DNA from 4 places in the Microbispora sp. H10836 genome. Region 3 is predicted to be linked to each of the others. Evidence: riboswitches for the same ligand, from Rfam matches in the RefSeq annotation. Region 3 holds a riboswitch; each other region holds the start of a gene.
What was found. A riboswitch is a leader RNA that binds a small molecule or an ion and turns the genes downstream of it on or off. The one in region 3 is predicted to bind cyclic di-AMP.

Region 1 (5,787 bases), on a different contig from region 3:
CCGACGCCTGCGCGATGCAGATCAGCGACCTGGCCCGCTGGGTCCGCAGCCTGGACGAGCCGTCGGTCGCGCCGCTGCTCACCACGTTGCAGCAGCTCCTCGACTCGTTCGTGGAGATCGGGCTGGGCTACCTGTCGCTCGACCGGGCGTCGGGCACGCTGTCGGGCGGCGAGGCACAGCGCGTCAAGATGATCCGCCACCTCGGCTCCTCCCTCACCGACATCACCTACGTCTTCGACGAGCCCACGACGGGCCTGCACCCCCACGACATCCAGCGGATGAACGCCCTGCTGCTGCGGCTGCGGGACAAGGGCAACACGGTGCTGGTCGTGGAGCACAAGCCGGAGATGATCGCGATCGCCGACCACGTCGTCGACCTCGGCCCCGGCGCCGGTACGGCGGGCGGCGCCGTCTGCTTCGAGGGCACCGTCGAGGGCCTGCGGACCAGCGGCACCGTCACGGGCCGCCACTTCGACGACCGGGCCGCCCTGAAGGAGACGGTGCGCACGCCCACCGGCACGCTGGAGATCCGCGGCGCCACGGCGAACAACCTGCGCGACGTCGACGTCGACATCCCGCTCGGAGTACTCGTCGTCGTCACGGGAGTCGCCGGCTCCGGCAAGAGCTCGCTCATCCACGGGTCGATTCCGGGCGGCACTGGGGTGGTGTCGGTCGACCAGGGCGGGATCCGCGGCTCGCGGCGGAGCAACCCGGCGACGTACACCGGACTGCTCGACCCGATTCGCAAGGCGTTCGCGAAGGCCAACGGCGTGAAGCCGGCGTTGTTCAGCGCCAACTCCGAGGGCGCCTGCCCCACCTGCAACGGCGCCGGTGTCATCTACACCGACCTGGCGATGATGGCCGGCGTCTCCACCACCTGCGAGGAGTGCGAAGGGAAGCGGTTCCAGGCAGCAGTGCTGGAGCACAAGCTCGGCGGGCGCGACATCAGCGAGGTGCTCGCGATGCCGGTGACCGAGGCCCGGGAGTTCTTCGGCTCCGGCGAGGCGCGCACGCCCGCCGCTCGCGCCATCCTCGACCGGCTCGCCGACGTCGGGCTAGGCTACCTCGCCCTCGGCCAGCCGCTCACCACGCTGTCCGGCGGCGAGCGGCAGCGGCTCAAGCTGGCCACCCACATGGCGGACAAGGGCGGGGTCTACGTCCTCGACGAGCCGACCGCCGGCCTTCACCTCGCCGACGTCGAGCAGTTGCTCGGGCTGCTGGACCGGCTGGTCGACGCCGGCAAGTCGGTCATCGTCATCGAGCACCACCAGGCGGTGATGGCGCACGCCGACTGGATCATCGACCTCGGCCCCGGCGCGGGGCACGACGGAGGCCGGATCGTCTTCGAGGGCACCCCGGCCGACCTCGTCGCCGCCCGCTCCACCCTCACCGGCGAGCACCTCGCGGCCTACGTCGGCGCCTGACGCGGGCCGCCCGCGGCAGCCGTACGGGCAGGTCGCCGTCGCCGGGGGCCGAGGGAAGCAGCGGGACTCTGGGGGAGTGGTGCGCCGGAGGTCGTCGCCCGATCGGCCGGTCGGAGTGCCGGTCGATCGGGATGCGTCCACCGGTGCGTTGCCCTCGGCCCCTGCCCCGCCGGAGCAGGGGCCGGCGGTCACGAAGTGTGGACGTCACACCGCTTGACCCTGACGCTGGGGCAATCTCTCAGCATGGTGGCATGACCAGGGAAACCAGTGCGACCGAGGTCGCCGGACCGCGCGAGACGTACGGCGAGCACGACGATGGTGGACAGCGGGCCGAGAGAGGCGACAGGACGACGCGGCATTTCACGATCCACCACGACGGCGTCACGATCCCGGTGTCTCGCGGCGGCCGGGGACGACCGCTGGTCCTGTGCCCCGGGCTGAACTCGACACAGGCCGACCTGCGGGAGCTGGCCGAGCTGCTGCGGCACGACCACGACGTGGTGACATTCGACCTGCGCGGCCATGGCCTCGCCGCCGACCATCAGCTGGTCTTCACCCATGCCCCGGAAATCGCCCAGATCATCCGTGGCGTGGAAGGCCCGGCCGGCCACGCGACCTCGTGAGCGACTCCCGGAGACCGGTCTGATGCTGACCATCGGCGAGCTGGCGTCCTATGCCGGAGTGACGGTGCGCGCGGTACGGCACTACCACGCCAAGGGGCTGCTGCCGGAGCCGGAGCGGGACCACTCCGGCTACCGCAGATACGACGCCGGCGCCGTGATCGAGCTGATCAGAATCCGAACCCTCGCCGAGGCCGGGGTTCCGCTGGCGCGGGTGCGGGAGCTGCTGCAGTCCGGTGAGGAGGAGTTCGCCGCGGCGGTCGCGGACATCGACAGGCGGCTGCGGGCGGAAATCCGGGAGCGGCAGCGGCATCGCGAGCGAATTGCCCGGCTCGCCTCCGGGGACAGCCTGGCACTCCCCCCGGAGGTGGTCGAGTATCTCGACCGGCTGCGGGCGCTCGGGGTCGACGAGCGGATCGTCCGGGCCGAGCGTGACGGCTGGATCCCCCTGGCCGCGCACTCACCCGGGCGAGTCGCGGAGTGGATGGCACGCAAGCGGGAGCAGATCGACGACCCGCGGCTCGTCGGTTTCTACCTCACCTTGAGTCAGGCTCTCGATCGAGACGACGACGACCCGCGGCTGGTCGAGCTGGCCGACAAGCTGGCCGTCTACATCACGCGTATGGCCGACGAGCGGGGCGAGCACTATGTCGACGACACCGACATCGAGTCACCGCTCGTCAAGCTCATGGACACGCTGGCGGTCGACACCGTGCCGCCGGCGCGTCGGCTGATCGAGCTGCTGAAGCAGCGAGGCTGGACGGGCTGGACCAAGCTCGAGCGCGTGGCCCCCAGACCGGCTGCGCCACCTCGGAGGCCGGCGCCTTGAGCATCAGCGCCGGGCGCCTGCGCGGCGGGCGGGGGTATGGCGAAGCGCGCCGGGATCACCGGCGCGCTTCGTGGGTCGGGGCGTCAGCCGTCAGGCGGAGGCGGCGGCTTCGCCCGGGTACATCGGGTAGCCGTACCCGACAGCCTGCCAGGTGGGACGGGTGCGGACCTCGACGGCGCCGTTGCCGGTGTTGCCCTCGATGGTCCGGATGGTGCCGTCGCCGTTGTCCTTGACGACGAAGCCGACGTGCACGATGTCGCCGATGTCCTTGCTGCCGTTCCAGTTGAAGAACACCACCGCGCCCGGCTTGGGCGTCCGGCCCCAGCGGCCGTGGTCGGCGAACCAGTTGGCGTGCTCGACGGTGTAGGCGTCGGAGCCCATGACCGGCCCGATGCCGAGCTCGTGGCCGACCCAGGAGACGAACATGTCGCACCAGGGCGCGTTCAGGTAGCCCTTCAGGGTGCCGCCGTCACGGGCGAGGGTCTCCTGGGCGCGGGGAGAGGACATGTACCACTGCTGGAACTTGGTCCCGCCGCCGTAGGCGTTCTCCCTGATCCCGACCTGGCTCTTGGCCAGGCTCAGCACGTCGACCGCGCTGACCTTGGGCAGGGTCGAGGCGATCTCGGCCATGGACTGCGCGGCCGCCGGGCCCTTGCCGGTGGCGGGGTTGTCGGCGTGCGCGGCCGGCGCCGCGACCAGCACGGCCGAAGCGAGGGCCCCGCTTACGAGGGCAGCGCGAACACAGGTGTTGAGGACGTGCATGGTGGGGCGAACTCCCTTACTTCCATGCCGCCTACCGGGTTAGCTGACGGGTTCGGGCTGGAAGGCGCCCTACGGCATGGCAGGCATGCCGATTCACCCCAGGAGAGGTGGGTCCCCGGCTCCGCGCGGACGCGGACTCGGCGGCCGGGCGGCAAGCCGGGATCGGCCGGCCGCGTCGGTCTGAGGAGGGCTTCTTGGCCAATGAATGAGCAAGTGCGCCCTGAGCTGCCTAAAAGGTAATAGACCAGGTCAAACCGGTCAAGTTAGAACAACTCGGATTTTACTCGCGAGTAGGGAGAGGCCGGGCGACAGTGGGTAGGGAAGCCCGGATGTGATCACCCCTGGCGGGCCCGGGCAGGCGTACGGTCACCGCCAGGCCGCCCTCCGGCCGGGCGAGCGCCTCCGCCGTGCCGCCGTGTGCCACCGCGATGGCCTGGACGATGGACAGGCCCAGCCCCGCCCCCCGGGCGGAGCGGACGCGGTCGCCGCCGAGCCGGCGGAACGGCTCGAACAGGTCGTCCACCTCGTAGGGCGGGACCAGGGTCCCGGTGTTCTCCACCGTCACGCTCACTCCGCTCTCGTCCTCCCGCAGCCGGACCCAGACATCCCCGTCCCGCACGTTGTACTTGATCGCGTTCTCCAGCAGGTTGAACAGGCAGCGTTCCAGGAGGAGCGGATCGCCGTACGCGACCGCCCGGCACAGGTCCTCGTGGACGACCACCTTCCTGCGGCGCGGCTGCAGATCGATCTGCTCCATGGCCGTACGGACGACCTGCCGCAGGTCGACCGGCCTGCGGGCGGTGAGCTCCTGTTCCGACTGGGCCAGCATGAGCAGGCCCTCGATCAGCCGCTCATGCCTGGCGTTGGTGCCGAGCAGCGCCCGGGCCAGCGCCTTGAGGTCCTCCGACGCCGCCGGCTCCTCCAGCGACACCTCCAGCACCGTACGGTTGACCGCGAGCGGGGTGCGCAGCTCGTGGGAGGCGTTGGCGATGAACCGGCGCTGGGCGTCGAACACCCGGTGCAGCCGGTCGAGCATCGCGTCGAAGGTGTCGGCGAGCCGTTTGACCTCGTCCTGGGGGCCGCTCAGGGCGATCCGCTCGTGCAGCGTGCTCTCCGACAGCCGCTGCGCGGTCTCGGTCACCCGCTCAAGCGGGCGCAGCGCGCGGTCGGCCACCAGGTATCCCAGCAGAACCGCGACGGCCCCGACCAGGATCATGACGATCACCGACGACCCGAGGACGTCGCTCAGCACGCCGGCCGCCCCCTGCTCGACATCGGTGCGCACCCGCCGCGCGAGCATGTCGGCGTCGGGCAGCGCGCCCCCCGGAACCGCGTCGGAGGCGCCCGCGCCGGTCACCTTCGACGCCACCGCCACCACGAACCGCTGGTTGAGCGCCCGAGCCGTCAGCAGGTGGGTGAACCACAGCAGCACCGACCCCGCCACGAAGAACAGCCCGCCGTACAGCAGGGTGAGCCGCATGCGCAGGCCCAGCCTGCCCCAGAAGAACAGGGCACGGGTCACAGCCGGTACCCCCGGCCCGGCACGTTCTCGATCACGGCAGGGACGCCCAGCTTGCGGCGCAGCGAGGTGATCGTGACGCGCAGCACGCCCGTTCCGGCGTCGGAGTGCTCGTCCCACACGTCCGCGCGCAGCCGTGCCGAGGTGACCAGGTCGCCGCCCGCCCGCATGAGCTCGTGCAGCACGTCGAACTCCCTGCGGCCCAGCGCCACCTGCCGCCCGTCCCGCACGACCGTACGGCGGGCGGGGTCGAGCCGGATCCCGGCCCGCTCCAGCACGGGCGGCACCGTACGGGACGAGCGCCGGGCCAGCGCCCGGACCCGGGCCACCAGCTCTGCGAACGCGAACGGCTTGACCAGGTAGTCGTCGGCGCCCAGGGACAGGCCCCCGACCCGGTCCCTGACCCGCCCGGCCGCGGTGAGCATGAGGATGCGGCTCGCCCCTCCGGCGCCGATCAGCTCCCGGCAGACCTCGTCCCCGTGCACGTCGGGCAGGTCGCGGTCCAGCACGACCACGTCGTAGTCGACGTAGGCGGTCAGCTCCAGCGCCTCCCGGCCGTCGTAGGCCACGTCCACGGCGATCGCGTGCAGCCGCAGCCCCCGGGCGACGGCGTCGGCCAGCTGTTCCTCGTCC
Region 2 (5,787 bases), on a different contig from region 3:
CGGTCAGCACGGAGATGAACGGCGGGATCGGGCCGCCGGGGTCGACCAGCGTGGCGAACTCGCCGATCACCTCGCCGCCGCGCACCTTCACCGCGCCGATCTCGGTGATGGCGTGTTCCGCAGACGAGCCGCCGGTGGTCTCCAGGTCGAAGACGACGAACGTCACCTCCCGCAGGGGAGTGCCGAGCTCGTCCAGCGTGCCCTGTACCGCATCCACGCCCAAGACCATAGAGACGCCGACCGACAATTGCCGTACCGGCCCCATGCGACGGTAAAGGAAGGGCCAGGTGAGGAGCTACGCGGAGGCCGCCCCGGCGTGCCATTCGCGGGCCAGCATCGCGTAGATCAGCTCGTCGCTCCACGCGCCGGCGAAGAACTCGTTCTCCACCAGGTGGGCCTCCTTGCGCATGCCGAGCCGCTCCATGAGGCGGGCGGAGGCGGTGTTGCGCGCGTCGCAGTTGCCGTGGACGCGGTGCAGCCCGAAACCCTCGAACCCGATGCGCAGGATCTCGCGGGCCGCCTCGGTGGCCAGCCCGCGGCCCTGGTACGCCGGATTGAAGACGAAGCCGATCTCGCCCTGGCGGTGCTCCCGGCTGCGCAGGAACAGCGTGAGATCGCCGATCACCGGCCCTCCGCCGGCCAGCGCCGCGGCCACGCTGAGCACGTCGCCGTCCTCCCCGAGCGACACGCAGCCGATCTTCCGGCCGAGGGCGGCCTTCGTCTCCTCCCGCGTACGGGCGTCCCAGTACAGGTATCTGGTCACCTCCGGCAGGGAGTGGAAGGCGTGCAGGTCGTCGAGGTCGGCCTCGGTGAAGGGGCGCAGGACCAGCCGGGGGGTCGTGATCGGGTATGGCGGGGTGAACACGCCGCCAAGCGTACGGACGTGCGCCGGGCGCCCGCCAACGGGTTGTCCCGCACCCGCCGCAGGCCCGGTGACAGATCATGAACGCGGCATGGACACGGTGCGACGGCCGTACCCTTGGAAGTGACAAGAACAAGGGAGTGTCTCGCAGATCTTGCCGTGTGAGGGCGGCCCGGTGGGCGCGCCGCGAGGCTCACGTCTCGCGGCACGGGCATCGGGGGACGTTCTCGCATTCGGGGGCGACAGCACCGCGAGGCGCCGCGGGGCGACCGCAGTGGGCAGAAGATCTGTAGGACACGGCCGAGGAGCGACGAGATGAGTTCAGCCGGAGAAGGCCTGTCTCGTCCGTTGCCCGAGCAGGTCCGTTTACACGTGGTGGAGGTCGCGGCGCAGGTGCTGGGCTCGATGCCCGCCGCCGCCGTGCCGCCGCCGTTGCGCAACATCGCCAAGTTCGACCCCCGCAAGCGCGCCCGCCTGGGCAGCGCGCCGATCGCGGCCCAGCTGGAGAACGACAAGGAGTTCCGCGAGCGGGTGGCCGAGACGCTGGAGGCGGCCTGGCCCGAGCTGGTGGCGAGCCTGGCCGAGGGCACGGTGCCCCCCGCGGCCGAGCCGGTGATGGTCGCGGCGGCGGCCTACCTGACCCGTCCGCCCGGCTGGCCGGACCTGGTCGAGCAGGCGCGGGCCGACCTGGAGCAGGCCGCCGCGGCGGGCAGCCAGCGGGAGCAGGCGGAGACGCGGCTGCGCGAGCAGCTCGCGGCGCAGCGTGCCTCCGCCAAGGAGGAGATCGACCGGGTGCGCGAGCAGCTCAAGGCGGCCCGCGCGGAGAACTCCGACCTGCGGCGCAAGCTGCACGAGGCCCGTGAGCGGGTCAGGGCCGCCGAGGCCAGGACGGCCGAGCTGGAGGCGGAGACGGCCGAGGCGCGGGCCAGGGCCGCGAGCGCCAACGGCGCGGCCGAGACCGAGCTGCGCCGGCTCAGGGAGCGCCTGGCGGACGCCGAGCGCCAGCTGGAGGCCAGCCGCAGGGCCGCCCGCGAGGGCCGCAGCATCGAGGACGCCAGGGTGCGGGTGCTGCTGGACGCGCTGCAGGACGCCGCCGCGGGGCTGCGCAAGGAGCTCGGCCTGCCCACGACGATCAGCAGGCCGGCCGACTACGTGACCGCCGTCGTGCCGGGCGAACCGGGCGTGACGGCCGTGCCCGCGCGGGCGCTGGCCAACGACGACCCCCAGCTGCTCGACCAGCTCCTGGCCATCCCCCACCTGCATCTGATCGTCGACGGCTACAACGTGACCAAGACCGGCTATCCCTCGCTGACCCTCGCCGACCAGCGGGCGCGGCTGCTCACCGGGCTCGGCGGGCTCGCCGTCCAGACGCGGGCGGAGGTGACGTGCGTCTTCGACGGCGCCGAGCTGAACGGGCCCGTCCAGGTGTCCGCGCCCCGCGGGGTCCGGGTGATGTTCAGCGCGCCCGGGGAGATCGCCGACGACCTCATCCGCACGCTGGTGCGGGCGGAGCCGCCGGGGCGGGCGATCGCGGTCGTCTCCTCCGACCGGGAGGTGGCCGAGTCGGTGCGCCGCATGGGCGCGCGCCCGGTGCCCTCGCTCCTGTTGCTGCGCCGGCTCGGCCGGGGCTGAGCCGCCGTACGCACGCTCCGGACCCGCGTCGTCGCCCTGGGTCATGACCACCGCGAATACCTGCGACTAGGTTGAAGCTTCAAGATCGCCTAGATAGAGTCGCGCGCAGGTTTCGTAGATCTAAAAAGGGGGCCTCAGTGCGAGGGCGTGTGCCGGTGGCCGCCGGTCTGGCCGCCGTGGTCCTGCTGACGCCGGTGACGGGCGCGCAGGCGGATCCGAAGCCCACAGTCGCGCAGGCCAAGGCGAAGCTGAACAAGCTGAACGAGCAGGCCGACAAGCTCGTGGACCGCTATAACGCGGCCAACGAGAAGTGGAAGAAGGCGAGGCAGAAGTACCTCGCCATCAACGAGGACTACAAGAAGCAGAACGTCCGGGTGGAGGAGCTCCGCGCCGGGCTGGTCACGATGGCCGTCAACAGCTACCAGGTCGGCGACATGGGGTCGTGGGGCGGCGTCTTCTACAGCTCGAACCCCGACTCCATGCTCAGCGGCCTGGCCACGCTCAACCACATCTCGGCCGAGCGTGCGGGGCGGCTTCGCGAGTACGAGGGCGCCATCCAGGGCCTCAAGGACCGCCGTGACCAGAGCAAGACGCTCTACAAGGAGGCCGCCGACGTCAGGAGCGAGCTCGCCGACGAGAAGGAGAAGGTCGACAAGCTCGTCAGGGAGCAGATGAAGCTGCTGCGCTCGCTCGGGACGTACAACCCCGGCAATCCGAACAGCGCCGGCGTCGTCTACACCGGACCGGCGTCGGGTAACGCGCTGTCGGCCCTCCAGTTCGCCTACAAGCAGGTCGGCAAGCCGTACCGCTACGGGGGCACCGGGCCGGACTCCTGGGACTGCTCGGGCCTCGTGCAGGCCGCCTGGTCGGCGGCGGGGGTGACCCTGCCCCGGACCAGCTACGAGCAGTGGGCCTGGGGCGCGAGCCGCAGGGTCTCCCTGGACGAGCTCCAGCCGGGCGATCTGCTCTGGCACGCCGGTTACGGGCACGTCGGCATCTACGCCGGCGACGGCAAGGTCGTCCACGCTCCGCAGACCGGGGACGTTGTGAAGATTGTCACACTCGCCGAGTATCACGCCATCGGTGCTGTCCGTCCCTGACGTCTCGCCCGGATCTGTGATGGTTGTGCCTCATGTGGCCGGATTGGGCCCGTGTGACGGGACTGTGAGCAGAGTCACATTTAGTCATCCGTGCTGCGGGTAAGCTGCGGTTTCTTCTTCTCGGCCTTCGTTATCCGATCTTTATCCGGCGCGAGGGCTTTGCCGAACGCGCCGGGTCCTGGGTAGCTTCTGGGCCGCGGCGGGCACGCCTCGCCGCCGCGAACCGGTCCGGCCGGCCGGTAGCGCAACCATCCACCGTCATCGGCGCCTCCAACACCCTCCCCCTCGCGGGATCCCCGGCGCCGATGGCCTGCCGAGTCCGTGCAGTCAGGAGGCACGGAGCCGGGGAACCATCGACCTTCACGCGAAGGTCCGGGGTGAATCGGCGCATCGCGCGCCGTAGGGCGACTTCCCCGCCCGAACCCGTCAGCTAACCCGGTAGGCGTTTGCGGAAGAGCCGAGGAGAGATCCTGTCTACCACCCCCGCTAGCCTGTCCCGTATTGCCCGAATTGCCCTGGGAGGTGCCGCTTTGACGGCATCCGTAGGGGTCGCCGGTGCGCATCCGGCGGCGGCCGACACGGTGACGGTCACGGTCGTCAAGACAGCCCCCGAGACGAAGACGACCACGAAGACGGCCACGGCGACCGGTGCGAACACCGCCGCCCGCGAGGCCGCGGCGAAGAAGCAGGCGACCAAGAAGAAGTCCGCCGCCAAGCGGAAGGTCAGCAGGACCGCGCTCCAGCGGGCCAAGGCCCGGCGCGCGGTGCAGATGGCCAGGAAGCAGATCGGCGACCCCTACCGCTACGGGGCCACGGGACCGGGCGCGTTCGACTGCTCGGGCCTGGTCCAGTACGCCTGGCGCAAGGCGGGCGTACGGCTGCCGCGCACGACGTGGTCCATCCGGGGCACGGTCAGGAAGAAGGTGTCCTGGGGGCACTTCGAGCCCGGTGACCTGATCTTCACCAGCGGCGGCGGCCACGTCGGCATGTACGTCGGGCACGGCAAGATGGTCCACGCTCCGCACAGCGGCACGCGGGTGCGGATCGACAAGCTGGACGCCTACCGGAGGAGCACCTTCGTGGGTGCCGTCCGTCCGGGCGTCTGAGGGCGCCGGTCACCAGCCCCCTCGACCGGCGCCGTCCTCGCGGCCCCGTCCACCTCGCCGAGGTGGACGGGGCCGTGGCATGTGCTGGTTACCATGCACGGCGTGACTGTCACGAGTGGCGTGCCCGTAGTCGTGCCGGGCGGGCGCGCCGAGGCCGGTCGGCGCCGGCCCGGCGATCCGTCCCACGGGGCCGTCCGTCCCCGCCGTGTCGCGGCCGTGGCCGTCGCGCTGGCCGCGCTGCTGGCCGGACCGGGGGCCGCGGCCGCGCCCGATCCGCTGCTCGCCCTGCGGCTCGATGCCCGCGCCGCCGTGCGGGAGCATCCGGGCATGTGGACCGGCGCCTCCGTCGCCCGCGGCGCGCGCGCGGTCGTCGTCGGGTCGCCCCGGCCGCTGGTCGCCGAGATCGCCGCGCTGGCCGATCGTGCGGGCCGTACGGTGACGAGGATCTGGGGCGGGTACGGCGGCGCGGTGGTCCTCGTGCCCCGCGGCGCGGAGCAGACCGCCGTGCTGGCCGCGCCCGCGAAGGTGGACGGCCTGGCGGCCGTCGCCACCGGCGGCCGGGTGATCGTGCAGCCGGCCGCGTTCGCCCGCCTGTCCGCGACGGGCCGCCTGGTCGTCGTGACCCACGAGCTGACGCACGTCGCGACCGCCGGTCCCCGCGCCGTCCCGATGTGGCTCATGGAGGGCTTCGCCGACTACGTGGGCTACCTGGACAGCGGGCTGCCGGTCCGCACGGTGGCCGCCGAGCTGGCCGCCGACGTGGCCGCCGGCAGACCGGCGCTGCGGGAGCTGCCGGGGCCCGGCGACTTCGCCGCCAGGCCCGCCCAGGCGTACGAGGAGGCGTGGCTGGCCTGCCGCTACATCGCCGCACGGTTCGGCGAGCGGAGGCTGGTCGCCCTCTACCGCGCCGCGCGGCGAGAGGAGATCGGCGCCGCCCTGCGGGAGGTGCTCGGGCTGACCGCCGGCCGCCTGACCCTCGAATGGCGGGCGTACGCGCGCGGGCAGCTCGCCCGGTCCTGATCGGCGTACGGCGGCGGTACGGCGGCGGCTGCGACAATGCCTTCTCGGGCGGCGCGGGCGGACCGCG
Region 3 (5,787 bases):
GACCGGCGGGACGTCGCCCGGCAGAAGAAGCTGCTCGCCGACGCCTTCTCCGGTCAGGGCTGGGAGGTCCCGCGTCTTCTCGACGCCATGAAGGACGCGCCGGACTTCTACCTGGATTCGATCAGCCAGGTGCGCATGGACCGCTGGTCGTCGGGCCGGGTGGCACTCGTGGGCGATGCCGCCTACGCGGCCTCGCCCGCGTCCGGCCAGGGCACCAGCCTGGCCCTGGTGGGCGCCTACGTTCTCGCCGGCTGCCTCGCCGAGGCGGCGGGAGACCACGCCGCCGGGTTCGCCGCCTACGAGCGCGAGATGCGGCACTTCGTCGAGGAGAACCAGAAGCTCGCCGCGAACAACCTCAAGGGCATGGTGCTGAAGTCGGCGGCGCAGATCCGGTTCCAGATGCTGATGTTGCGGCTGATGCCGCATCTACCCGGGAGAAACCGCGTGATCGAGCGGATCACCGCGCCGATCCGCAGGGCCGCGACCGCGATCACGATCAGGGACTACCGAACACCGGCCTCGTAATAGGCCCACAACATTTCCCGGATTTCCGGCATCTCACAAAGCATGACATTGCGCATGACCCTCGGAGCACTGCTCCTGACCGCCGTACCACTGACCGCCGCGCCCCTGGCCGCCGCACCGGCAGCCGCACGGCCCGCAGCGGCCGCCACGCCGGTCACGATCGCGTACGCGCAGTTAACGCGGACCTGGGAACTGGTGCTCGCCAACGGAGACGTGATGAAGGTGCCGGAAGCGCTCGCCGTGGCACCCGCCGACGCGGTCAACCCCGGCGCGCAGGCACCCTTCCTGATCAGCGGGGACGGCCGGCATTTCTTCTACTTCCGCAAGTCGGATGAGCTGTTCGTCGAACGCACCCTCGACGGCAAGGAAAGAGTGGTGTCGCGGGCGATCCAGGCGTACGCCATCGACGAGGAATGGCCGTTGGTGTCGGACGACGGCAGCTACGTGATCACGACGACCTCGGCGCCCGGGACGGGGGTCTTCGTGGACCTGCGGAAAGGCAAGACCTTGTCCAAGCCCGGCGGGACGGACATGTGGAGCTTCGCGGGATTCAGCCCCGACAGCAAGCGGCTGCTGCTGGAAGGGGACCGGGTGACGGTGTTCGACCGCGGGCTGCGTGCCCGGTCGCGGTTGAAGACGCGGCTGTCGCCGATGGCGCTCGCGAACGACTACCGCACGGCGGCGGTGCCTGTCGGCACCTGGCCGAAGTACCGGAAGATGCGCATGCTCGACCTGCGTACCGGCCGTGCCGGCGGCACAGTGACCGTGCGGCTGCCGCGCGGGCAGTACATCGACGACCTCGACTTCGACCAGGCGGGGCGCGTGGTCGTCCGGTCGAAGACCAAGACCGGCGTGGCGATCTACCGGGTCTCGAAGACGACCGGCAAGGCGACGTTGCTGCGGACGATCACCAGGCCAGACGCGCGGGTCTGGGTGCTCCCGGGAGACAGCACGTACGAGCCGTGGACGGAGAAAACGAGCAAATCGTCCGGGTGACGGAGTGAACTGATCCTCTCCCCCGGACGTCATCCTCATGACGGAAGGGGAGGCGTTGTGCGTACCGTGTTCGTCTCGGGGATGACGGCGCTCGCGCTGGCGTGCGCGCCTGCCGTGGCGGCCTCCGGCGTGACCCACGAGGGCGGCCGGGCCGGGGAGACCGCCGCGTGGCGGCTGGCCAGGGTGAACACCCTGCCCGGTGACGACGTCCTCGACGACGTGGCGGTCCTGGGCGACGGGTCGGTGTGGGCGGCCGGTCACCGGGTCGCGAACGGGAAGCAGCGGGGCCTGGTCCAGTGGTACGACGGCCGGGCGTGGCAGGTGGTCCCCGGCACCCCGTCGTACGAACTGAAGGCCGTGACGGCCACCTCGAACAGGAACGTGTGGGTCTTCGGCCAGGGGAAGGCCGCCCGGTGGAACGGCCGCGCGTGGACCGCTTTCTCGCTGGGCGGCGCGTTCTCGGCAACGGACGCCGACGCGACGGGCGCGAAGGACGTCTGGGCGGTGGCCGGGTCCTCGGCCTCGGCCAGGCACTGGAACGGGTCCTCGTGGAGGAGCGTCCGTCTGCCGGCCCACGCCGCCGCCGTCGACGCGTACAAGGCCCGCGACGTCTGGGCGGCGGGGACCAAGGGCGACCGTCCCGCTGTCATGCGGTGGAACGGGAAGTCCTGGGCGCTGGTGCCCACACCCGCGATCAAGCTGCCCGCTCCCGACGCCGTCGCGTTCCTCGACGACATCGCCGTCGTGAGCCCGGGGAACGTGTGGGCCGTCGGCGGCGTCACCTGGGAGGGCGCGAACGACGAGGGTGACGACGTCACCTACAACCGCACTCTGGTGATGCGCTGGAACGGCACGTCGTGGGCCACCTCGGTCGGCAGCGCCAACGCGCAGCCGTACACGGAGGTGGAGCCCGACGGCAAGGGCGGCGTGTGGGTCGTGCAGGGCAACTGGAACCCCACTCTGTGGCATGTCACGGGCTCGGCGTGGAGGAGCGTCCCCCTCCCGCGGAAGGCGGGCACCGACGCCGTCCTGTTCTCGATCGCGCGCAGGCCGGGGACGGCGGCACTGTGGGGTGCGGGTTTCACCGTGCCGCAGGGCGACCCCGACGACCCCTCGGCCAACGGCACGTTCTGGCGTACGCGCTGACCGGCTCGTCCGCGGACACCGCCGGCTCTCGTTCTCGAGCGCGCCCCGGGCGCCCGGCGTTCTTCCGGGATGCACTCCGGTGGGTCTCCGGAGTCGAACAGCCCGCGCGACGTCGCGGTGATCTTCACGACGCCGAGGGCTTCCCACCGGCCCTCGCGCAGGTGTGACGAGCACCACGTTTCCCCGAGCGCGAGGCCCTGACCTGCAGTTATGCGGGATTGATCCTTTTTATGGGCTTCTTACCCTTTATGTGCCCTTTGCCCCAATATGGGGGAGCTTGGTAGTTTCCTTGCCCTGCGACGGCGGCGTACCCCATGACGCCGCCGTCGCGAACCGGCTCCGCCGTGCTTGAAAACGAAAATCCACAGTCACCGCCGCCATGTCCTCTCCGCCCCCCGATGGCGCCGGTGACGCCGAATCCGTGCAGCAAGGAGGCACGGAGCCGGGGAACCAGTCGACCTTCGTACGAAGGTCCGGGGTGAATCGGCGCGCCGAGCGCCGTAGGGCGACTTCCCTGCCCGAATCCGTCAGCTAACCCGGTAGGCGCAAGCGGAAGACTCTAGGAGAGACCCCCTGTCTACCAACCCCGCCACTCTGTCCCGCATCGCCCGCGTCACGATCGGTGGCGTCGCGCTGACCGCGTCTGTAGCGGCCTTCGGCGCGCTGCCCGCGGCCGCCGCGCCGGGGACGGTCACGGCACCACAGCCCGCCTCGACGCTCATCCCGCCGCAGCCCCCCGCGACGGGAGCCACCCCGGACACCGCCGCGGCGACCACGACGGCGACCACGGCAGCCACCACTGCTGAGGCCACCCCGAACGCCGCCGCGGACAAGAAGCTCAGCAAGTCCGCTCTGCAGCAGGAGAAGGCCAAGCGCGCCATCAAGGTGGCGAAGAAGCAGCTCGGCGATCCCTACGTGTGGGGCGCCACAGGCCCCCGGGCGTTCGACTGCTCCGGGCTGGTCCAGTTCGCCTGGCGCAAGGCCGGGATCAAGCTCCCGCGTACGACGTGGTCGATGCTCAACGCCGTCAAGAAGAAGGTCTCCCTGGCGCACCTCAAGCCTGGCGACCTCGTCTTCACCAGCGGCGGCGGCCACGTGGGCATGTACATCGGGCACAAGAAGGTGATCAACGCCCCGCACAGCGGAGCGGTGGTCCGGGTCGACAGCCTCAAGGGCTACTGGAGGAGCGGCTTCCTCACCGCCGTACGCCCGGGGGTCTGACACCGGGCGCGAGGATGACGATTCCCCGGCGGAGATGTCCCGGCGCGTGCCGTCGCCGCCCGTCTCCGCCGGGGACGCCCGGGAAACCTCCGGTCGGGCGAACCGACCGGAGGTCTCACGAGCCCTTGATCACACCATCAGCGCTGCAGCGTCAGCACGCCCGGCCGGTAGGGCAGGAGGCCGTAGTCGCCGCCGGAGCTGGGGCTGCGACCCTGGTAGAGCAGCTGCAGGTTGCAGGGGTCGACGGTCTTGGTCTGGTCGGGGTTGTTGCGGACCAGGTCGCCGTGACTGATGTCGTTGGTCCAGGTGGCGCCGCTGTTGGCCTTGCCGGCGAACGGGTTGCTCTCGCTCGTGGCCTGCGGGGTCCACGAACCGCCCAGGCTGGTGGCCGTGTAGGAGCGGAAGTAACGGCCCTGCGAGCCGATCGACTCGACGAGCATCAGGTACTTGTTCTGGCCCTGGAGCTTGTAGACCTCGACGCCTTCGAACAGGTTGTTCGTCGTGTCGCTCATGATCGTGGTGTAGTTCGAGCCGAAGTTGCCCGGGAAGTTCCCGATGGGCATGCTCGACCGGTAGATCTTGCCGTTGTCCCCGGCGAAGAACAGGTACATGTTCTGGCCGTCACCGATGAGCGTCTGGTCGATGGGGCCGGTGCCGGAGCCGGTGATGCTCGCGGTGGACAGGGTCTGCTGCGCCGACCAGCCGTTGGGGTTGCTGGGGTCGCTGGAGGTCCGGTAGGAGAAGGCGGTCCCGCCCCACTGGTAGGCCAGCACCCAGATGTTCTTGGGAGCGAAGTAGAACAGCGTGGGCGCGACGGCCGAGAAGTTCATCGTGTTCTGGCTGGCCGAGGCCATGTCGGACCAGTTCGTGAACAGGCCGAAGTTCATCGAACCCCAGCTCGTTCCCGTGTTGTGCGTCGTCGCGTAGACGAGGTGCTTGCCGTTGTAGACGACGTTGGTGAAGTCCTTGAGCGAGACCCAGCCCGACTTCGGGTTCGCCAGCGAGCCCGTCGAGGACCAGCGGTACGACGACGGGAGATCGCACGTGCCGCCGGTCGGCGTCACCGTCGGGGACGGCGTCGAGCTCGGGCCGCCTCCGGAGATGCTCCACTTCTGGTTGGTCTGGCCGTTGCAGGACCACAGCTGGACGGCGGTCCCGTTGGCCGTGCCGACTCCGGTCACGTCCAGGCACAGGCCCGACTGCACTCCCCTGATGGAGCCGTCGGCGTTCTGCTGCCACTTCTGGTTGGTCTGGCCGTTGCAGGACCAGATGACCACCTTGGTGCCGTTCGTGGTGCCCATGTTGTAGGCGTCCACGCACCGGGTGCCGTTGAAGGTCCGCAGCTCACCGGCCGAGGTGAACTCGAAGGCCTGGTTGGCCCCACCGCTGCAGTCCCAGATCTGCAGACCGGTGCCCAGCGCGTCGGTGTTGCCCGCCACGTCGAGGCAGCGGCCCGACCCGGCGCCCACCAGCGGCGCCGGCGCCGCCGACGCCGGCACCGCCCACGTCACAGTGGCCGCCGCCAACGCGGCCAGCACCGCCACGAGGCGTACGCCGACACCGGCCGGCGAACGACGCCGACCGCTCGTCACACGAATGGGGGGTGAATCCATTGTTTCGTTCTCCTCCTTTGGGGGGTGAAAGCGTGGCGAAGCGGGCCACGCCAGGGAAACCGCAGTGGTCTCACGCAGTCGGGCAGGGACGGTCCATCAATCGAGACGAATCCCTGGGCTCTGCCGCCAAGAGGTCGACGGGCCCGCGAATCGTTTCCGTACGGCCCGGTTCGTTGTGGTTCGTGCGTGGAGTTCGAGACCCGCCCCACCCGTCATCAAGGCCTCGCCCCCGGCAGGGCGACGGAAGGGCCGATGGCGACCGCGGGTCTGTTAGCGTTAACATGTT
Region 4 (5,787 bases), on a different contig from region 3:
GTGCGGCCACGGCGAGACCGTCCTGTTGTCCGAGCACACCCGCGGCAAGCTGGTGTGGAAGGTCGACTGGCCGATGCGCTGGGCGTACGAGGGCGTGGTCTTCGAGCCGTCGGGCGTGGACCACAGCTCGCCGGGCTCGTCGTTCGTCGTCGGCGGCCAGATCGTCCGCGAGGTGTTCGACGCGCCGCAGCCGATCGGGCCGATGTACGCCTTCGTCGGCATCAGCGGCATGGCCAAGATGAGCAGCTCCAAGGGCGGCGTGCCGACCCCGGCCGACGCTCTGTCGATCATGGAGCCCGCGTTGCTGCGCTGGCTGTACGCCCGCCGCCGTCCCAACCAGTCGTTCAAGGTCTCCTTCGACCAGGAGATCCAGCGGATGTACGACGAGTGGGACACGCTGACCAGGAAGGTGCAGGACGGCACGGCGCTGCCGGCCGACCAGGCGGCCTACCGCCGCGCGTCGAGCACGGCGTCCAGGACGCTGCCGGAGACGCCGCGGCGGCTGCCGTACCGGACGCTCGCCTCGGTCGTGGACATCGCCACCGGGCACGAGGAGCAGACGCTGCGCATCCTGCGCGCGTTCGACCCGGAGATCACCGGGCTGGACGAGCTGCGGCCGCGGCTCGACCGCGCCCGGCACTGGGTGAACACCTACCTGGCCGCGGAGGAGCGCACGCAGGTGCGCGAGACGCCCGACAAGGAGCTGCTCGACACGCTCGGCGAGCAGGACCGCGAGTCGCTGCGCCTGCTGGCGGAGGGCCTCGACGCGCACTGGTCGCTCGACGGGCTGACCACGCTCGTGTACGGCGTGCCGAAGGTGCAGGCGGGGCTCGACATGGACGCCAAGGCGGCCACGCCCGAGCTGAAGGCGGCCCAGCGGGCCTTCTTCGCCCTGCTCTACCGCCTGCTCGTCGGCCGCGACACCGGCCCGCGCCTGCCCACGCTGCTGCTGGCCGTGGGCCGCGACCGGGTGCGTGAGCTGCTCGGTCGTGCCTGAGCGCGTCGTGTCTCATGTCCCGGGGGCGGGCCGCACCGCCGATTAGCCGGCGCCGCGGGCCGGACGGCATCGCCGTCCGGCCCGCGGTCGTACCGGAGCTGCTCCCGTTCGCACGCCGGTCCGGCGGCGTCAGGGCACCGGAATGTCAGGGCACCGGAATGCCCCACCGGAATGTCAGGGCAGCAGGACCAGCCGGCCGCGCAGGCCGCCCCTGCGCAGGCGTTCGTGTGCCTCGGCCGCCCGCTCCAGCGGATAGGTGCCGGCGACTCGCATGGTCAGCCGTCCGGCCTCGGCCAGCTTCGCCACGTCGCGGAGCTGGGCCGCGTCGGCGCGGACGAACACCGTCGAGACCCGGATGCCGCGCAACGGGAGCGGGGCCTGCCCGGCGCCGACGGCGACGAACGCGCCCCCGTTGCGTACGGTGTCCAGCGTGGGCAGGCCGGCGACCGCCGCGTCCACCAGGCCGTCCACGCCGCCGGGAACGACGGCCCTGACGGTCGCGGCCAGGTCGGCGCCCCTCGGGATGAACCACTCCGCGCCGAAGCCTCGCACCAGCGACTCGTCGCCGGGCGCGGCGACCGCGGCGACCCTGACCCCCCGTGCCACGGCCAGTTCCACGAGGTAGCCGCCGAGGCCTCCGGCCGCGCCCGTGACGAGCAGGGTCTCGCCCGCGGCGAGCCCGGCGAGGTCGAGCGCCTGCATGGCGGTGAGCGCGTTCAGCGGCAGTGCCGACGCCTCGGGTGCGGCCGCCCCCGCGGGTGCCGGCGCGATGGCCGCCTCGTCCAGCACCACCAGGTCCCCCTGGGCCTTGAACCGGTCGGTCAGCCGGTCGGACAGACCGATGACGCGCGCACCGGGGCGTACGGTCGCCACTCCCGGACCTGCCAGGTCGACCACGCCCGCCACGTCCCAGCCCAGCGCGTACGTCTCCAGCCGGGGCGCGAGCCCGTAATCGGGCAGTGCGCCCGAGGCGGTGAAGAGATCGATCGGGTTGACGGCGGCCGCCTCCACCCTGATCCGCACCTGTCCCGGCCCCGGCTCGGGATCGGGCGTCTCGACCAGCCGTAGGGCACCGCCCTGTGCCACCAGTGTTCTCATGTGTCCTCCTTCCACGCGGAAGTGAGCGTAGGAAGAGCTGCTCTCTTTTGGTAAGTAGGCACCTGGAAGTGTGTAAGGGAGACAGAGGGAACCCCCTCGGTGCCGGTACGGGCCGGCTGCCGGCTCACGCGCCTGGATGAAAACCTCATGCCGCCGCTGGAAGCGATCGGGCGGTGGGCCGGGGTCCACACGGAGGACGCCGAGGCGGGCCCGGGAGACGTACGACCGGCGGGTCGACTCCCAACCTTGACGACCTTCGCGGCAGGCGTTTACCGTCCCTGGAGGGTGGGCCGACGAATCATCGTCGTGGGGGAGGGCGGACGATGGGTGTTCCCGAGGTCGTCTACCGAGGTGACAGTCTCACCTCGGATTTTGATCGTGCCGGTCTCACCGAAGAGGACTTGCTTCTTCTCGCGGAGCTGGCCAAGGGCGTGACCGCCGACCGTGTGGGCCGCAGTCTCGACGTCAGCGGGCGCACGGTGCGGCGCCGGCTGCGGTGCATCTGCGACCGCATCGGCGTCGCGACGGCGATCGAGGCCGTCGCCTGGGCGGCGCGCCGCCGCCTCATCTGACCGCGCTCCGGATCGCACGACGTCGCGGAAAGACGCCGGAGAAAGCGGCGATGTCGAGGAGCGGCGCCGCCGGCGAGGGCGGCTCAACCGGCATGCGCTCCGGGTCGCGCGATCTCGGCGGCGCGGCTCGGCCGGGGTGCGCTCCGGGTCGCGTGGTGCCGGCGTCGCGGCTCAGTCGGCGACGCGCACCGCTCCCGCGAACGGCCGTCCGGCGATCTTGGCGATGTGGATGACGTCTCCCGTGCGCGGCGCGTGGATCATGTAGCCACCGCCGATGTAAAGGCCCACGTGGTGCAGGTCGGAGTAGAAGAACACCAGGTCTCCCGGGCGGAGCTGGTCGCGGGAGATGTGCGTGCCGGCCGTCCACTGGTCGCCCGTGTAGTGGGGCAGGCTGACGCCGACGGACTGGTAGGCCGCCATGACCAGGCCCGAGCAGTCGAAGGAGCCCGGGCCCTCGGCGCCCCACACGTACGGCTTGAGCTGCTGCCTGAGGGCCCAGCGCGCCGCCTGGGCGGCCTTGCCGTCGCCCACGATGGGGAACGACATCCGGCTGCGCGTCTCGCTGCCGACCGTGCGGGAGACCTGCCGGTAGAGGCTGCTCTCGGTCTTCTTGATCAGCTTGGTGATCTTGTCGCGGCGGGAGTCGAGGCCGGCGAGCAGTTTCTTGACCTCGGCCTGCCGGGCCGACGCGCTCTCCCTGGCCCGCGCGGCGGCGTCCATGGCCTTGGTGACCTCGGCGACCTCCTGGCTCTCCTGCAGCTCCAGCGCGTACGTCGTGGAGGCCTGGCTCAGGTACTTCCGCGGGTCGACGTTGCTGTCGATGAGCACGAGCGCGTTGCCGAGCCCGTTGGTCATGTAGGAGTGCTGCGCGAGGGCGCTGGCCTTCTGCCGGCGGACCTCCAGCTCGGCCTCGCTCTTGGCGAGGTTCTTCTTGGCGAGCTCGGCGGACCGCTCGGCCGCCTTCAGGCGCACGCGCTCGCCGTTGTACTGCTCGGTGAGGCTCTCGATCTCGGTGTAGAGGCTCTCGACCTGTTCCGTGAGCTCTTTGAGGCTCGGCTTGGGGTCGGCGGTGGCGCGGACCACCGGGGCGCCGAACGTGATCGCGGTGAGCGCGACGCCGACGAACGCCAATCGGCGGATGGCACCCGGACCGGCCGTGCCGGATCCGGACCGTCGGCGGCGGGCGTGCCTGCCCGCCGGCCGTCCTCCACGCGTGCGCAACCGAGCTCCTCTCCCACATGTGCCCCGCGGCAGGCCGTGGTGGAGCACGGCCATGTGGCGGGGCACTACTGAGCGCCTACCGGGTTAGCTGACGGGTTCGGGCCGGAGTAGCCCTACCTTGGTGGATTCACCCCTTGACGATCTGAGACCGAACCGATCCTGATCCTGCAGTTGGGTCCCCGGCTCCCCTCCGCACTCGGTGCTTCGAAGATTCGGCGCCCGGTCGCCGTGAGCGCTCACGATGACCGGCATCGTCGCTGGACGATAGTGCACGGCGAGTTCTTGCTCAACCAGAACTCCGAAACCCGTCTACGTTTGACAACCAAATGATCACAGCTGGGTCACGGACTCAATGGTGGTACGTCCGCTTTCACCTGCGTTTGGAGCGATCTGAGGTGTTGCACGTGCCGCGCGGGCTGCCGGAAAAAGTGGGACGAACCGGATCGTGGTCCTAACGGACGGCCGGGCGTTCTTCCGTATCCTGGCGGCTACAGAGGGTCAGATCTCATGTCGGGTACGGCGTTTGGGAATGACCGTTATCCGCAGAGGTCGTTCGTGCCGACTGCGAGGGATCGGACGCCGTCCGGCTAGGCTGGCCGCTCATGGAGCAGGTCGCCGCGCAGACATCCAGTGGTTCGGGTGCCACGGCCGTGACGGTGCGCCGGGCCAGGACGCCGGACGTCCGGGCGATCCGGCGTCTCGTCGACGCGTACTCGGGCGTCGGGCCCCGACTGCTCAAGAAGAGCACGGTGACGCTCTACGAGGACGTGCAGGAGTTCTGGGTCGCGGTGGTGGACGGGCAGATCGTCGGCTGCGGCGCGCTGCACGTGCTGTGGGAGGACCTCGCCGAGATCAGGACCGTCGCCGTGGACCCCACGGTGCGCGGTGGGGGCATCGGCCACCGGATCGTCGCCGCGCTCATCGAGACCGCCCGGGACCTCGGCGTGCGGAGGGTCTTCTGCCTCACGTTCGCGGTCGAGTTCTTCGCCCGGCACGGCTTCCGGCCCATTCAGGGCACGCCGGTCTCTCCCGAGGTGTACGCGGAACTGCTCGCGTCGTACGACGAGGGTGTCGCCGAGTTCCTCGATTTGGAGCACGTCAAGCCGAACACTCTGGGGAACACCCGGATGTTGCTGCACCTCGACCGCCGTTGACCGCCGTTCACGGTCCGGCAGGTAATGATCTTGACGTGAATTGTCAGTGTCCGCAAAGGTGACTGTTGTTACACCTGTCGCTACTTTTGGCAATATCAGCGTGTGCTACGGACGTGCGGCGCATGCGTCTTCGAAACGAGGTGACACGGTGAGCACCGGACAGCCGCCGTACCCACAGGACGAGTCGGACGGAACGCCACCGCCGTCATCGAACCCCGGGTACGGCACGGACAGACAGGCCCAGGACTACGACCCTGACGTCACGGTCGTCAACTATCGCCACACGGGGCAAAACACGGGCCCGCAGCAGCCGCCCGGCTACGACGCCGCCCAGGGCGGCTACGGCCAGCAGCAGGGCTACGGGGCTCAGCAGGGCCAGCAGCAGTACGGCCAGCAGGCCCCGCAGCAGGGCTACGGGCAGCAGCAGTACGGCCAGCAGGGCTATGGCCAGACGGGACCGCAGCAAGGTTACGGTCAGCAGGGCCAGCAGCAGTACGGCCAGACGGGCCCGCAGCAGGGCTACGGCCAGCAGGCCTCCTCGCAGGACTACGGCCAGCAGCAGGGTTACGGCGCCCAGCAGCAGTACGGGCAGCAGGGCTACGGCGCTCAGCAGGGCCAGCAGGGCTACGGCGCCCAGCAGGGCCAGCAGCAGTACGGCCAGACGGGCCCGCAGCAGGGCTACGGCCAGCAGGCCTCCTCGCAGGACTACGGCCAGCAGCAGGGTTACGGCGCCCAGCAGCAGTAC

Region 1: it holds a riboswitch for cyclic di-AMP, as region 3 does, so the genes downstream of both, HHX30_RS15950 (CHAP domain-containing protein) here and HHX30_RS08405 (C40 family peptidase) in region 3, are expected to answer to the same signal.
Region 2: it holds a riboswitch for cyclic di-AMP, as region 3 does, so the genes downstream of both, HHX30_RS41185 (C40 family peptidase) here and HHX30_RS08405 (C40 family peptidase) in region 3, are expected to answer to the same signal.
Region 4: it holds a riboswitch for cyclic di-AMP, as region 3 does, so the genes downstream of both, HHX30_RS39065 (C40 family peptidase) here and HHX30_RS08405 (C40 family peptidase) in region 3, are expected to answer to the same signal.

What each region holds. Positions count from the first base shown of each region.
Region 1 is NZ_JABBWU010000007.1:256,539-262,325, reverse strand. It holds gene HHX30_RS15965 (excinuclease ABC subunit UvrA) at 1-1,424, shown strand, start outside; gene HHX30_RS40660 (alpha/beta fold hydrolase) at 1,676-2,047, shown strand; gene HHX30_RS15955 (MerR family transcriptional regulator) at 2,070-2,873, shown strand; gene HHX30_RS15950 (CHAP domain-containing protein) at 2,964-3,635, opposite strand; cyclic di-AMP (ydaO/yuaA leader) riboswitch at 3,650-3,788, opposite strand; gene HHX30_RS15945 (HAMP domain-containing sensor histidine kinase) at 3,916-5,157, opposite strand; gene HHX30_RS15940 (response regulator transcription factor) at 5,154-5,787, opposite strand, start outside.
Region 2 is NZ_JABBWU010000001.1:419,166-424,952, reverse strand. It holds gene HHX30_RS01955 (DEDD exonuclease domain-containing protein) at 1-217, opposite strand, end outside; gene HHX30_RS01950 (GNAT family N-acetyltransferase) at 296-865, opposite strand; gene HHX30_RS01945 (NYN domain-containing protein) at 1,178-2,494, shown strand; gene HHX30_RS01940 (C40 family peptidase) at 2,632-3,594, shown strand; cyclic di-AMP (ydaO/yuaA leader) riboswitch at 3,896-4,054, shown strand; gene HHX30_RS41185 (C40 family peptidase) at 4,125-4,700, shown strand; gene HHX30_RS01930 (hypothetical protein) at 4,803-5,720, shown strand.
Region 3 is NZ_JABBWU010000003.1:202,009-207,795, reverse strand. It holds gene HHX30_RS08420 (FAD-dependent monooxygenase) at 1-525, shown strand, start outside; gene HHX30_RS08415 (hypothetical protein) at 580-1,521, shown strand; gene HHX30_RS08410 (hypothetical protein) at 1,579-2,667, shown strand; cyclic di-AMP (ydaO/yuaA leader) riboswitch at 3,069-3,228, shown strand; gene HHX30_RS08405 (C40 family peptidase) at 3,553-3,888, shown strand; gene HHX30_RS08400 (non-reducing end alpha-L-arabinofuranosidase family hydrolase) at 4,026-5,501, opposite strand.
Region 4 is NZ_JABBWU010000038.1:2,940-8,726, reverse strand. It holds gene lysS (lysine--tRNA ligase) at 1-997, shown strand, start outside; gene HHX30_RS39075 (zinc-binding dehydrogenase) at 1,172-2,095, opposite strand; gene HHX30_RS39070 (LuxR C-terminal-related transcriptional regulator) at 2,419-2,667, shown strand; gene HHX30_RS39065 (C40 family peptidase) at 2,839-3,798, opposite strand; cyclic di-AMP (ydaO/yuaA leader) riboswitch at 3,947-4,100, opposite strand; gene HHX30_RS39060 (amino-acid N-acetyltransferase) at 4,491-5,042, shown strand; partial or broken gene HHX30_RS39055 (hypothetical protein) at 5,248-5,787, opposite strand, start outside.